Regions from separate parts of the Paraburkholderia sp. J67 genome, predicted to be linked through region 3. Evidence: predicted binding sites of a transcription regulator. Region 3 holds the regulator's gene; each other region holds the start of a gene.

Region 1 (3,457 bases), on a different contig from region 3:
GTGGGGCGTAAAGGGTGTTGGTGCGTCTCTTGAGCGAACAGCGCTGTATAGCTTGCGCACGCGGTACTATGCGCTTATGCAGCGGCCATTGCGCTTTGCCGCTGAACCGCTCAGACACATGAAAGAGCCAGGGCGGTTCGTACCCGTTCATATTCTTCGGCTTGCTATCAAATATGGCAAGCGCACTCCTGATCCACGAGGAGCGTCGGGGATTTTTATGTATAAAATTCCAATTACTCGTCTAGGAGAAAGTAAAACTTCGAAGAAATATGTTTTAGAAGTTCTTGTTAGTGAAAGTGATTATATAATTTATCATTTTAAGTATGGTCCTGTAAAATGAAAAAAATCGCTGTTCGCGTTGGTGAGTACATTGAGTCCATCGTGGAAATCACATGGGATGGACAGGGGAATTCTGTAATGTGCGACGTTAGATACATTGCAGCGAACCCGCCAGGTGTGCCGACTCTCAGTGAGCAGCTTGATCAGAAATTCAATATCACGGAGCGAAACTATATTCTGACCGGCGGCTTTTTTTCGATGGCACTTGATCCGCAGGGACGGATTATGGATTGGTCTATTTATACCAATCCGAATCGATGGATTCGAGGAGAGCGTCGTTTTGAAGAAGGCATACCGGCGACCGTTCATATTGACGCGGAATTTGATGAGAATAGGCACGGTAGTATCGGGGAGCCGACAGAGTTTTATGAACCGGTTCGCGGTACATTTTATCTTTCGTGGGGCGAGGCTTCGACATGGTATGCGCTTGCTCCTGCCCTGGCGTTGGGCGTGACTGGAGACAACGGTCTGGCTCAGATTCGGTTAGATGGTCTGCATGTGCAAACGGTCGGACAAGAGCCTACAGGTTTCTGGGCGATGCTACGGCGACGCTTTGGTGGACACAATTGAGCGATATGACGATGATCGCCGGCATGCAAACATGCATCGCCCATTTTCTGTCGCGGGAAGCGACGAAGTCGCATTGCGAATCTGGCCGGAGGCGTTGATCGAGCTTGGCCGACATAGCCTCCACGCAGCCGCAAAAAACAAAAAGCCCAGCCGGTTAAGGCTGGGCTTTTTGCTTGATACTGGTCGGAGCGATAGGATTCGAACCTACGACCCTCTGATCCCAAATCAGATGCGCTACCAGGCTGCGCTACGCTCCGAAGAGTCGTGGATTGTAGCGGCTCTTTATATGCCGCGTCAAATGAGTTTGCGTTTGGCCTGCATACGCCCGTATCTCGACAGCCGCCTCACGCCAAACCCCCAGACCCGCCCCCCAAAAACCTCCTTCCAGGAACCGTCCTAAATACTGTATAAATATACAGGTTGGCGGCGTGCACCGATGCACCGTCCCAACCTCCTCGTCATGCCCCGTTCAGCGTTGGGTAGGGCGTTCTATTTCCTTTTTCCAGAGCGCGATCATGGCGGCAGCACTCCAGCTAGCGGCGACACACCTGCCGCCCCGGCTGCAAAGCCGGATCTGGCAAGGCAACCAGGTCGCCTGCACGAGCGGGCGCACGGTGCCGAGCGGCCATGCCGCGCTCGATGCGCTGCTGCCTGGCGCGGGCTGGCCCGCGGGCAGTCTGAGCGAGTTGCTCGTCGAGCAGGGCGGTATCGGCGAGATGCGGCTCGTCGCGCCCGCGCTGCGCACGCTCACTGCTCAGGAGAGGCGGCACGTGCTGCTCGTCGCGCCGCCGTGGCGACCCTATGCGTGCGCGCTCAAGGCGTGGGGCATCGCGCTCGAGCGTCTTGTCTGGGTGCGTGCTGATGACGATGAGGCGCCCTGGGCCGCCGAGCAGGCGCTCAAGCAGGACGGCATCGGCGCCGTGCTGCTGTGGCAGCCGAAGGCGCGCGCCGACGCCCTGCGGCGCTTGCAGGTCGCCGCGCAGGATTCGCAGGCGCTGGCCTTTCTGATGCGCCCGCCCGCGGCGCGCAGTCAGTCGTCGCCGGCGCCGCTGCGCATGGTCTGCACGCCGGTGCCGCCGCCCGAGGCGGATACGCGTCTGAATCGCCGTGAATGGATGCAGTTCACGGGGGTGCGCGTCGATATTTTCAAGCGTCGCGGGCCGCCGCCCGCCCAGCCACTCGTCGTCACTTTGCCGCTACAGGAGTCGGTGCTGCCCCAGCCGGGCGCCGCGCCGACCATGCCGTGGCCCGGGGTCAATCATGCTGTGGATCGCCGTCACCTTGCCGTTGTTGCCGCTGGAGGCCGTGAGGCCGCCGCTTCCGTCGATCGGGTCGTCTGAGGGCGAAGGTGAGGATCTAGCCGAGCGCTGCTATGCGCTTGCCGATCACGCACGCATCCTGATCGCCGATCGCGACGCGTTTCGCCTCGGCGTGCAGCCCGGCAGTACGCGCGCACATGCGCTCGCGCTGGCGCCGGGCCTCGTGCTGCTCGAGCCCGATGCGGCGCGCGAGACGCGTGCATTCGAGGCACTCGCGCTCGCCTTGCTCGCCTACACGCCGAAGGTCTCGCTCGCGCAATCGTCGCAATCCCATACGTTGCTGCTCGAAGTCGGCTCCGGGCTGCGGCTGTTCGGCGGCGTGCGCGCGCTGCTCGCGAGGGTCGAGGCCACGGTGGCCGATTGCGCTCACGCCGCGCGCATGGCCTGCGCGCCCACGGCGTGGGGCGCATGGACGCTCGCGCAGGCGCATGCGTGCGCCGGGGCCCATGCCGTGCGGCGTTTCCGGGTGCTCAAGGAGCGCACGCTCGCGCGCGTGCTCGATGCGTTGCCGGTCACGCTCGCGCCGTTCGCCGTGCAGCACGAACATGCGCTCACGCAGATCGGTTGCGCGACGCTCGGCGATTTGCGGCGCTTGCCACGCGACGGCATCGTGCGGCGTTTCGGCGATGGCGTGCTCGCCTGGCTTGCGCAGGCGCGCGGCGAGGCCCCCGATCCGCGTGCGTGGTTCACCGCGCCGCCGTCGTTCCATGCGTCGCTCGAATTGCAGGCGCGCGTGGAGAGCGCCGAAGCGCTGCTGTTCGCCGCGCGCCGCCTCGTGATGCAGCTGGCGGGCTGGCTCGCCGCGCAGCACGGCGCGCTCTCCGGCTTCGAGCTGCGTCTGGAGCACGAACTGGCGTCGCGCCACGCGCCGCGCACGTCGAGTCTGCGGCTGTCGTGGGCCGCGCCATCGCGCGACGCCGAGCATCTGCTGTGGCTGCTGCGCGAGAAGCTCAACCAGACCGAGCTGGCCGCGCCCGTGATTGGCATGGCTCTCGTGGCTGATCAGGTGAGCGAGTACGCGCCGCCCACCGACACGCTGTTCCCGTCGCCCGAGGCCTCGGATGCGTCGCTTGCGCAGCTGTTCGAGCGCATCGGCGCGCGTATCGGCGAACAGAACGTGTTGCAGTTATTTGTCGAGGACGATCATCGGCCCGAGCATGCGATGTCGGCGCGCACCTGGCGGGCGCCGACACGACGCCAGGCGCCACGCAAGCCGCGCAAGACCCACG
Region 2 (3,457 bases), on a different contig from region 3:
GCCGAAGGAAGCCGCGCCGGCCGCCGCGGCGTCGAAGGACAGCGCGGCGGGGCGCAACGCGCAGCGCGGCGTCAAGCTTTCGTTCAAGGAGCAGCGCGAGCTGGACGAGCTGCCCAAGCGCATCGAGGCGCTGGAGACGGAGCAGAAGACCATCGGCGCGCAGATCGAGGACGGTTCGATCTTCGCGAAGGACGGCCGGGAAGCCACGCGACTGACCGAGCGCTTTGCGCAGATCGACGAGGAACTGCTCGTGGCGCTGGAACGGTGGGAAGAGCTGGAAGCGAAGCGGAAGTAACGCGATGCGAGAGAAGCGGCCTGTGAGGGCCGCTTTTTTATGGCTGGCGCGAGCGCTGCAGCGCTCGTTCGAGCTCAGGAAGATCTCGCTGGATCGTTTGCCACACAAGATCGAGATCGACCGCGAAATACGCGTGCGACATCTGGTTGCGCATGCCGTACATGTCTTGCCAGGGAATATCGCCATGGCGAGCAACAAAGTCTGGATCGACGCGCATGATGTTGCGCGAAGCTTCGCCGATGATCTCAAAATTGCGCACAACGGCGTCGATTGCCATCGGCGTTGCCTTGAACGATTGCACGGAAAGTGGTGCCGTGTATTCGCGAATGCGCGCAATCGCTGTCAGCATGTGCTCGATGAAGTGTGGCGTGCGAAGTTCGCCTTTCATATCCGCACCGCTTCTGCAACGATCCGCTCGCGCAGGGTGTCAGGCAGGCCGCCCGACGTGACGATATCGACCGGCACGCCCAATAGCGTTTCCAGCTGTCTTTGCATTCGTGCGAGATCGAACAGCGTCGTTTCCGGCGTGGTATCGACCAGCAGGTCAAGATCGCTATCTTCGTCGTCCTCGTCCCGCGCCGACGAACCGAACACGCGCGCATTCATCGCGTGATGGCTCGCGACGATCTCGCGGATTTCCGCGCGATGCGCGCGCAAAGCTTCGGATGGTCTCATGACGGCTCCATGCTCCTCTCGATTCCGGGAATCCTTGCAACGAACGGTCCAGCAAAATCTGGTCCAAAAACCCGCAGGCGGCGCAGCTCGAAACCCCTTGCCGCACGCGTCCGATTCTACGCGAGTCACGTTTCCCACCGCCCCCTGGCCGAACGGCCGACCCTCAAGCAAATTGCCGCGCGGTCCCAAATCAGTACAATACCTCGCGAATACGGTCGACCGGGCTGCTGCGCGCGTTTTGCGCGCCCTGCGAGCAGCCCGCTCACGCCTTTGTTTCGTCACGGTTTTTTTGAACACTCAACGCGTTTTCCCCGCAGATGTCCACAGCATCTGTGGACAAGCGCGCGGACCACTCCCTGCGGATCACCATGTCAACGAAGAAGTCAAACGCTGCGAACGCTGGATATAGCGAAGCGTCGATCAAGGTGCTCAAGGGCCTCGAGCCCGTCCGGCAACGGCCGGGCATGTACACGCGCACCGAGAATCCGCTGCACATCATTCAGGAAGTCATCGACAACGCTTCGGACGAAGCGCTCGGCGGCTTCGGCAAGCGCATCACCGTCACGCTGCATGCGGACCAGTCGGTCTCCGTCGAGGACGACGGCCGTGGCATCCCGTTCGGCCTGCATCCCGAAGAAAAGGTGCCGGTCGTCGAAATCGTTTACACCCGCCTGCACGCGGGCGGCAAGTTCGACAAGGCCGCCGGCGGCGCCTATACGTTCTCGGGCGGCCTGCACGGCGTGGGCGTCTCGGTCACCAATGCGCTCTCGAAGCGCCTCGACGTGACCGTCTGGCGCGACGGCAAGGTCGCTGAACTCGGTTTCTCGAACGGCGACGTCGTCAAGCCGCTGACCGTACGCAATGCCTCGCGCGACGAAAAGAAGACTGGCACGCGCGTGACCGCGTGGGCCGATCCGAAGTATTTCGACTCGCCCAATCTGCCGTTCGGCGAACTGCAACGCCTGCTGCGCTCGAAGGCCGTGCTGCTGCCCGGCGTCGAAGTCGAACTGGTCAATGAAAAGACCGGCGAGCGCCTGAGCTGGAAATACGAAGACGGCCTGCGCGGCTATCTGCTCGAAGGCATGGGCGGCGCCGATCTGCTGATCCCGCTGTTCGAAGGCGAGCGCTACGCCGACGGCCGCACCAACGACGACACCTTCGCCGAAGGCGAGGGCGCCGCCTGGGTGGTGGCCTGGTGCGAGGAAGGCTCGCTCACGCGCGAGTCCTACGTCAACCTGATTCCGACCCCCGCGGGCGGCACGCACGAAAGCGGCCTGCGCGACGGCCTGTTCCAGGCGGTGAAGAGCTTTGTCGAATTGCACAATCTTCAGCCGAAAGGCGTGAAGCTGCTGCCCGAAGACGTCTTCGCGCGCGTCTCGTTCGTGCTCTCCGCCAAGGTGCTCGACCCGCAATTCCAGGGGCAGATCAAGGAACGCCTGAACAGCCGCGACGCCGTCAAGCTGGTGTCGTCGTTCACGCGTCCGGCGCTCGAACTTTGGCTCAACCAGCACGTCGAGCACGGCAAGAAGCTCGCCGATCTCGTCATCAAGCAGGCGCAGGCGCGCACGCGTGCGGGCCAGAAGGTCGAGAAGCGCAAGAGCTCGGGCGTGGCCGTGCTGCCCGGCAAGCTCACCGACTGCGAGTCGACCGATATCGCGCGCAACGAACTGTTCCTCGTCGAGGGCGATTCGGCGGGCGGTTCCGCGAAGATGGGCCGCGACAAGGAATATCAGGCCATCCTGCCGCTGCGCGGCAAGGTGCTCAACACGTGGGAAACGGAGCGCGATCGCCTCTTCGCCAACAACGAAGTGCATGACATTTCGGTGGCGATCGGCGTCGATCCGCATAGCCCGGACGACACCGTCGATCTCTCGAACCTGCGCTACGGCAAGATCTGCATTCTCTCGGACGCGGACGTCGATGGTTCGCACATCCAGGTATTGCTGCTCACGCTGTTCTTCAAGCATTTCCCGCAACTGATCGAGCGTGGTCACGTGTGCGTGGCGCGCCCGCCGCTGTTCCGCGTCGATGCGCCCGCGCGCGGCAAGAAGCCCGCGCAGAAGCTCTACGCACTGGACGAGGGCGAGCTCGAAGCGACCCTGGACAAGCTGCGCAAGGACGGCGTGCGCGAGACGCAATGGTCCATCAGCCGCTTCAAGGGTCTCGGCGAAATGAGCGCCGAACAGCTCTGGGACACGACGATGAACCCCGACACGCGCCGCCTGTCGCCCATCGTGCTCGGCGACCTCGACTACGAGTCCACCGTCTCGCGCATGACGATGCTGATGGGCAAGGGCGAAGCGGCTTCGCGCCGCTCGTGGATCGAAGAGAAGGGCAACGAAGTCGAAGCGGACATCTGATCCGCGCCTTCAGACATAACAGCCCACACCAGATTACGGACTGATTGAAACATGGACGATCTTTTTGTTGAAGCGAATGGCGCCGCGGAAGGCGGCGACACGCTCACGCTCGGCCACTACGCGGAGC
Region 3 (3,457 bases):
CGGCAGCGCGAACGGCAGATCGACGAGCGCGTCGATCACGCGCTTGAACGGGAACGTGTAGCGCACCAGCACCCACGCAAGGAGAAAGCCAAACACGGCGTTGATCAGCGCCCCGCCGAGCGCGGAGAAGAACGTGAGGCGGTACGACGCGATCACGCGCGGCGACCACACGGCGCGCACGAACTGCGCCCAGTCGAGCGTGGCGGTCTTGAGGAAGGTCGCCGCAAGCGGAATCAGCACCACAAGGCTCAGATACGCCACCGTGATGCCGAGCGTCACGCCGAACCCGGGCAAGGCGCCTGGCTTCTGTAATCGGAACGTCGTCATGCTCTATCTCTTCACATGGGTTGCGCGGGCGAATCGTGGGCGAATCGCGTGCGGATCGTACGAATTGCGCTGCGCCGAAAGGCGCGCCTCGTGAGGCGCGCCTTGTTTTATGTTGCGCCGGACGCTTCAGGCATCCGGTCGTTGCTGCTTTTGCTGCCGTTGCTGCTTGCTTCGCTTACTGCGGCTGGTAGATCGAATCGAACACGCCACCGTCGGCAAAGTGCGTCTTCTGTGCGTTGGTCCAGCCGCCGAAGGTGTCGTCCACCGTGTAGAGCTTGAGCTTCGGGAACTTCGCCGTAAGCGCCGCCGGCACCTTGTCCGAACGCGGACGGTAGAAGTTCTTCGCCGCGATCTCCTGACCTTCCTCGCTATAGAGGAACTGCAGATAGGCGTCGGCCACCTTGCGCGTGCCCTTCTTGTCGACGACCTTGTCCACCACCGCAACCGGCGGCTCGGCCAGAATGCTCACCGACGGCACCACGATCTCGAACTTCTCCGGACCAAATTCCTTGAGCGACAGGAAGGCCTCGTTTTCCCAGGCGATCAGCACGTCGCCGATACCGCGCTGCACGAAGCTCGTGGTCGCGCCTCGCGCGCCCGAATCGAGCACGCCGGCGTTCTTGTAGAGCTTCGTGACGAACTCCTTGGCCTTCTGGTCGTTGCCGCCCGGCTGGTGTTCCGCGTAGGCCCACGCCGCGAGGTAGTTCCAGCGCGCGCCGCCCGAGGTCTTCGGATTCGGCGTGACGATCGACACGCCCGGCTTGGTCAGATCGTCCCAGTCCTTGATGTGCTTCGGGTTGCCCTTGCGCACGAGGAACACGATGGTCGAGGTGTACGGCGAGGCGTTGTCCGGAAGGCGCTTTTGCCAGTCCTTCGCGACGATGCCCTTGTTGGCGAGCGCGTCGATGTCCCAGGCGAGCGCCAGCGTCACGACGTCGGCTTGCAGTCCGTCGAGCACCGAGCGCGCCTGGGCGCCCGAGCCGCCATGCGACTGCTTGATGGTGAGCGTTTCGCCCGTCTTGGCCTTCCACTGCTTGATAAAGGCGTCGTTGACGTCCTGGTACAGCTCGCGCGTCGGATCGTAGGAGACGTTGAGCAGCGACGTGTCCGCATGGGCAGCCGGTGCGAGCACGGCCATGCCGAAGAGCGGCACCGCGCCGATAACCAGTTTCGCCGCCAGCGTCTTAAGCCATGCGCGCCCCGTAGTGCCTTGTTTCATCCCGCTTTCTCCGTGTTGTCGTGCGTGTAGTCGCGTTTCGTCGCGCGTTTTGTGGTGTGCAGCGATCGATGGAGGCCAGTCTAGCGATTGGCTTACATTATTAAAAATGATGTTTTCTCATTTTTTAATACGCAAAAGTGGTAAGGGCGGAGGAATCAGCTGTTGACGCATGTTTTCGTCCGTTCGGTCATCGCAAAACGCCGCTGTAGCGCCACCGGAATGACAAACCTCAAGTAACACTTGAAAAGCGGCGAGTACTGTATAAAAATACAGTCACCTGTTCAAACATACAGTGTCGCCATGACCAAACTCACCGCACGACAGCAGCAGGTTTTCGATCTGGTCCGCCGCGCGATCGAGCGCACCGGCTTTCCGCCCACGCGCGCCGAAATTGCCGCCGAACTCGGTTTCAGCTCGGCCAACTCCGCGGAGGAACACCTTCGCGCCCTCGCGCGCAAGGGCGTGATCGAACTGGCTGCGGGCGCCTCGCGTGGCATCCGTCTGATGCCCGGCCCGGACGACCAGCCGTATCAGTTCACCTTGCCGCACCCCGGGCTCATGCAGTTGTCGCTGCCGCTCGTCGGCCGCGTCGCGGCGGGCAGCCCGATCCTCGCGCAGGAACATATTTCGCAGAACTATGCGTGCGACCCGGCGCTCTTCTCGAGCCGCCCCGACTACCTGCTGAAGGTGCGCGGCCTGTCGATGCGCGACGCGGGCATCCTCGACGGCGACCTGCTCGCCGTGCAGAAGAAAGCGGAAGCGAAAGACGGCCAGATCATCGTTGCGCGTCTGGGCGACGACGTCACCGTGAAGCGTCTGAAGCGCCAGCCCAACGGGATCGAGCTGATCGCCGAAAACCCCGACTACGACAATATTTTCGTCGCGGCCGGCAGCGCGGAATTCGCGCTGGAAGGCATCGCAGTCGGTCTGATCCGTCCCACCGAATTCTGATAATTCCGACCGCGCCGCGTCAGCGCCTGGTCCGCGCATCTTCTGGAGAGAGAGTCATGGAACGCCTTGCCCGCCTGTTGCCCTTCCGTCAATTCGGCCGTCTGCGCCATCTGCGTGGGATCGCATCGTGCGCGGTGCGCGAAGCGCGCGCCTCGGCGGCGGCACTCAATGGCTCGCTCTTCGAGGACACCGCAGTCGAGGCGCCTACGCCGGAGCTGCCGCCGCTGCCCTCGGCGCAGCCCGCGTTCGCGCGCGTCTCGCTCAATAGCACGCTCAATACGGAACAGCCGGCACGCCGCGCGCCGGTGCGCGTCTATCACGGCCCGTCGCGGCTCATCATGGTCGGCACGATGGATGCGGTGTGCCGCGCCATCGATCGCTGCATCGCCGAGCAAAGCGGCGACATGCCGGTGGCGCTGGCGAAGTAAGCAGGTGAGATGGGTCGGGGAAGCCGGGTGGCGTTGGGCGGGCTCGGGAAATATCGAGGGATCGTTTTCGCGCGAAGGCGGTCAACACCTTGATTGAACCTTTGTCCTGCCCCGCTCGCGCGGGGCCGCCCTCCCCGATGACCGATACGACTACGCCCAACGCCTCACCCTCTGCACACCGCCCCTCGAACTGGAAGAAACCCGTCGCGATCGCCGTTGCAGCGGTCGTCGTCGTGGCCGCGCTCGGTTATGGCTACGCGTCGCCGTATCTCGCGCTGAACCGCCTCAAGCAGGCCGCGGATGCGCGCGATGCGGTCGCATTGAACGAGTATGTCGATTACCCGGCGTTGCGCGTGAGTCTCAAGCAGCAGGTCGGCGACATGCTGCAACAGCGCATTCAGGCGCAGCACAGCAGCAATCCGCTGCTGATGTTGGGCGCAGTCATTGGCGCGGCGCTGATCGGCCCGCTCGTCGATGCCTATGCAACGCCTGAAGGCGTGGCCGCGCTGCTCAACGGTATGCCGCCCACCGG
Region 4 (3,457 bases), on a different contig from region 3:
AGGTAGTCCTCGTCGAGCAGCGGATCGGCCGATTCAGCGCTGGTCGCGTCGGGCGGATCGAGTGTGAGTTCGGTCAGGAAGCGCTCGCGCGAAGCATAGGTGCTCGCGATGCTCTCCATCTGCAGAAGATCGGCCAGACGCACCTGAGCGTCTTCGTGATTGCGCTTCAGATGCGGCTCGTACCAGCGCCGCACCCGCTCGAATTCGCCAGGCCAGGGCGTGGCGCGCGCGCCGAGCGTGTCGATGAGCGAAGTGAACGCAGGCCAGTCCTCGGCCGCGCGCGGCGGCGGCGCGAAGGCGGCGAGCGCCTGGGCGGCGCGGTAAGCCCCCGTGCACGCTGCAACCTGATCGAGCAGCCGCGCGGCCGTGGCCGGCCCGACGCCGGGCATCAGTTGCGTCACGCGAAAGCCCGCCACGCGGTCGAGCGGATTCTCCGCCCAGCGCAGCACCGCCAGCACGTCCTTGACGTGCGCGGCGTCCAGAAAACGCAGCCCGCCGAACTTCACGAACGGGATGTTGCGACGCGCGAGTTCGATTTCGAGCGTCGCACTGTGGTGCGCGGCGCGAAACAGCACGGCCTGCTGCTTGAGCCTCATGCCGCCCTCGCGCGCTTCGAGAATCTGCTCGACCACGTAGCGCGCCTGGGTAGCTTCATCGGCGACGGTAACGAGACGCGGACGCTGCTGCGAGGCGCGGTCGGTCCAGAGGTTCTTGGTGTAGCGCTCGGTGGCGGCATCCATCACCGCGTTCGACGCGGCGAGGATCGGTTCGGTCGAGCGGTAGTTGCGTTCGAGCGTCACCTGTCGCGCGGGCGGATCGAAATGCGCGGGGAAATCGAGGATGTTGCGCACCGTTGCGCCACGAAACGCGTAGATCGACTGGGCATCGTCGCCGACCACGGTGAGGCCGCGGCCATCGGGCTTGAGCGCGAGCAGGATCGACGCTTGCAGGCGGTTGGTGTCCTGATACTCGTCCACCAGAATGTGATCGAAGCGTGCGGCGAGATCGGCGGCGATAGCCGGTTCTGCCGCCATATGCGCCCAATATAGCAACAGATCGTCGTAATCGAGGACGTTCTGCTTCTGCTTGGCCTCGGTATACGCCGCGAACAAGGCACGCAGTTGCGGCTCCCATTCGAGACACCAGGAGAACGAGCGCGCAAGCACGTTCGCGAGCGAGTCGCCGGTGTTGACGACGCGCGAGTAGATCGCCAGACACGTCGATTTAGCGGGAAATCGCTTCTCTTTCGCCGACAATCCTAACTCATGACGCACCAAGTTCATGAGATCGGCGGAATCTTCGCGGTCGTTGATCGTGAACGCTGGCGAAAGGCCGATTTGCTCCGCGTATTCGCGCAACAACCGCGCGCCAACGCCGTGAAACGTGCCTGCCCAGGTGAGCCCTTGCGAGAGCGTGGCGGCAGCGCCCGACACGCCCGCTGCGATGCGCGAGACGCGCCGGGTCATCTCCTGCGCCGCACGGCGCGAGAACGTTAGCAGCAAGATGCGATGTGGATCGGCGCCATTGACGACCAGATGCGCGACGCGATGCGCCAGCGTATTCGTCTTGCCTGACCCCGCCCCGGCGATCACGAGCAGCGGCTCGGGCAGTACGGCACCCGGCGCGAAGGCCTGCGGGCCGCCGTGCTCGACTGCGGCGCGCTGGGCGTCGTTAAGCTTCGCGAGGTAGGCTGCCACGTCGGGCAACCCCGTTTCGGCGCGGGAGGAATCGGCGAGAGAGACGGTGGACACGGCAGCAGATGACAAGAGATGGAAGCGCGTCTTATACGAGACGCGGCGACGCATACTGTATATCCATACACCTCACCCCGGCAAGCGTCGATCTTGCCGTGATCTGGCGATATTTATATGCGAACGTCGCGATCAGCCCCTGAACATCGTACCCATGTAAAAACGGCGACGCCCGTTTCCGGGCGCCGCCGCTTCAAGCAGTCGAAAAAAACGAGCCTTACGGCTGGGCCGTACCGCCCTGTTGCTGGGCGCCCGCCTGCTGGGCCGACTGGCCGTTCATCTGATCCTTCATTTCCGAATCATTGGCCTGACGATCGGCCTTGTGGTTGATCTTCGCGTCCTTGACCTGCGACTTGTACTGCGACTTGGCTTGCTTCTTCGCGTCGCTGTACTCGGCATTGGCCGACTTCTTGGCGCTGCGGTATTCCGCGTTGGCCTGCGCGTTGGCACTACGCTTTTGCACCAGCGGATCATTCGATTGCGGCGCGGTCAGGTTCTGCGGGGCGGGCGCGGGTTGCGCGATGCCGTTGGCAGCCGGTGCCTGGCTGGGTGCGGCAGACGGTGCTTCGACACCTGCTTGCGCCGCGGTCTGGGCGAAGGCGCTCTGCGCAAAGACGGCAGCAGTGGCGATAGCAGTAGCGGTAAGCAGCTTGCGAATCTGGGTCATGGCATATCCTCTTTGCAGTAGTTCCAGTGACCGGTCCGCAATGGGCGTGCCCATGCGGCGCGGTCTTGCTCGATAAAGCCGCTGCCTCACGTGATGCTGGTGTGAGGCAGCGTTCCCGGCTGGGGTGAATCCATTTTTGTCTGAGGAAGCCTGCCAAGTCCCGCAGCGTTACTCACCGTTTCACTTTCTGACGATTTCATAACATCTGGCCCCGAGATGTATCCACCGCTCGCCAGCGTGGGATCGCTTATGATGCTCACCCTTCGCGCGCCCGCGCGGCGCGCTCCTGATTCCCGATACGCCATGCCCAATCTCGCTTTCACCCTGACCGGCGACTACGTCGAACTCCACAACCTTCTGAAGATCACGGGTCTCGCCGATAGCGGCGGCTCGGCCAAGCAGATCGTCGCCTCGGGCGCCGTCAAGGTGGACGGCGAAGTCGAGCTGCGCAAGACCTGCAAGATCCGCGCGGGTCAATCGGTACTGCTGGGGGATACGCGCATCGCGATCCAGGAGGCGGATTAGCCCGCGCCGGCACGTTCGGCCCCGGTGGCGGCGAAGCGCGGACGAAGCTCTACCGAAACGCTTCCGAAAGCAAATGCACCAGATAAGTGCTTTTTGTCCGAAAGCAGGGTAATCTCGCCATAAGCTTTCAGCCCCGACACGAACGCACACACAGGACACGCGGCGCGATTATTCGCGCCGCGTCTGCTTTCATGACCCGATCCACCGCCCCCACGCGCGCCCACGATGCGCGCCGCGCCATCGCCCCGCCCTCGCTGCGCCGCCACGCCGCCGACACCGCGCGCCTCGCCGCGCCGCTCGCCATCGCCCAGCTTTCGCAGATGGCGATGAGCGTGACCGACACCGTCCTGCTCGGCTCGCTGGGCGCGGGTGCGCTCGCAGCGGGCGGCCTGGGCGCCAATCTGTTCTTCGTCGTGGTGACGGTGTTGCAAGGCGTGCTGACCTCGGTGAGCGTGAGCGTCGCGCAGGCGCGCGGCGCCGACGATCTGCACCGCGTGCCGCACATCTACTGGAC

The links. The regulator LexA, encoded in region 3, represses DNA repair genes until DNA is damaged. The targets are predictions, from matches to a motif close to ACTGTATNNNNATACAGT.
Region 1: the regulator LexA is predicted to act here: its motif matches at 1,312-1,329, upstream of imuA (translesion DNA synthesis-associated protein ImuA).
Region 2: the regulator LexA is predicted to act here: its motif matches at 1,251-1,268, upstream of U5782_RS06225 (DNA topoisomerase IV subunit B).
Region 4: the regulator LexA is predicted to act here: its motif matches at 1,806-1,823, upstream of U5782_RS23220 (ATP-dependent helicase).

Annotation. Positions count from the first base shown of each region.
Region 1 covers NZ_CAJMZK010000013.1:31,881-35,337, reverse strand. Annotated here, with positions in the region: gene U5782_RS22715 (hypothetical protein) at 1-340, shown strand, start outside; gene U5782_RS22710 (hypothetical protein) at 337-909, shown strand; tRNA gene U5782_RS22705 (tRNA-Pro) at 1,090-1,166, opposite strand; gene imuA (translesion DNA synthesis-associated protein ImuA) at 1,425-2,249, shown strand; gene U5782_RS22695 (DNA polymerase Y family protein) at 2,170-3,457, shown strand, end outside.
Region 2 covers NZ_CAJMZK010000002.1:519,166-522,622, forward strand. Annotated here, with positions in the region: gene U5782_RS06210 (ATP-binding cassette domain-containing protein) at 1-295, shown strand, start outside; gene U5782_RS06215 (DUF86 domain-containing protein) at 333-683, opposite strand; gene U5782_RS06220 (nucleotidyltransferase family protein) at 680-970, opposite strand; gene U5782_RS06225 (DNA topoisomerase IV subunit B) at 1,339-3,330, shown strand; gene parC (DNA topoisomerase IV subunit A) at 3,382-3,457, shown strand, end outside.
Region 3 covers NZ_CAJMZK010000017.1:83,235-86,691, forward strand. Annotated here, with positions in the region: gene cysT (sulfate ABC transporter permease subunit CysT) at 1-327, opposite strand, end outside; gene U5782_RS26335 (sulfate ABC transporter substrate-binding protein) at 503-1,546, opposite strand; gene lexA (transcriptional repressor LexA) at 1,847-2,497, shown strand; gene U5782_RS26345 (hypothetical protein) at 2,554-2,925, shown strand; gene U5782_RS26350 (DUF2939 domain-containing protein) at 3,063-3,457, shown strand, end outside.
Region 4 covers NZ_CAJMZK010000013.1:133,940-137,396, forward strand. Annotated here, with positions in the region: gene U5782_RS23220 (ATP-dependent helicase) at 1-1,805, opposite strand, end outside; gene U5782_RS23225 (hypothetical protein) at 1,969-2,418, opposite strand; gene U5782_RS23230 (RNA-binding S4 domain-containing protein) at 2,722-2,943, shown strand; gene U5782_RS23235 (MATE family efflux transporter) at 3,135-3,457, shown strand, end outside.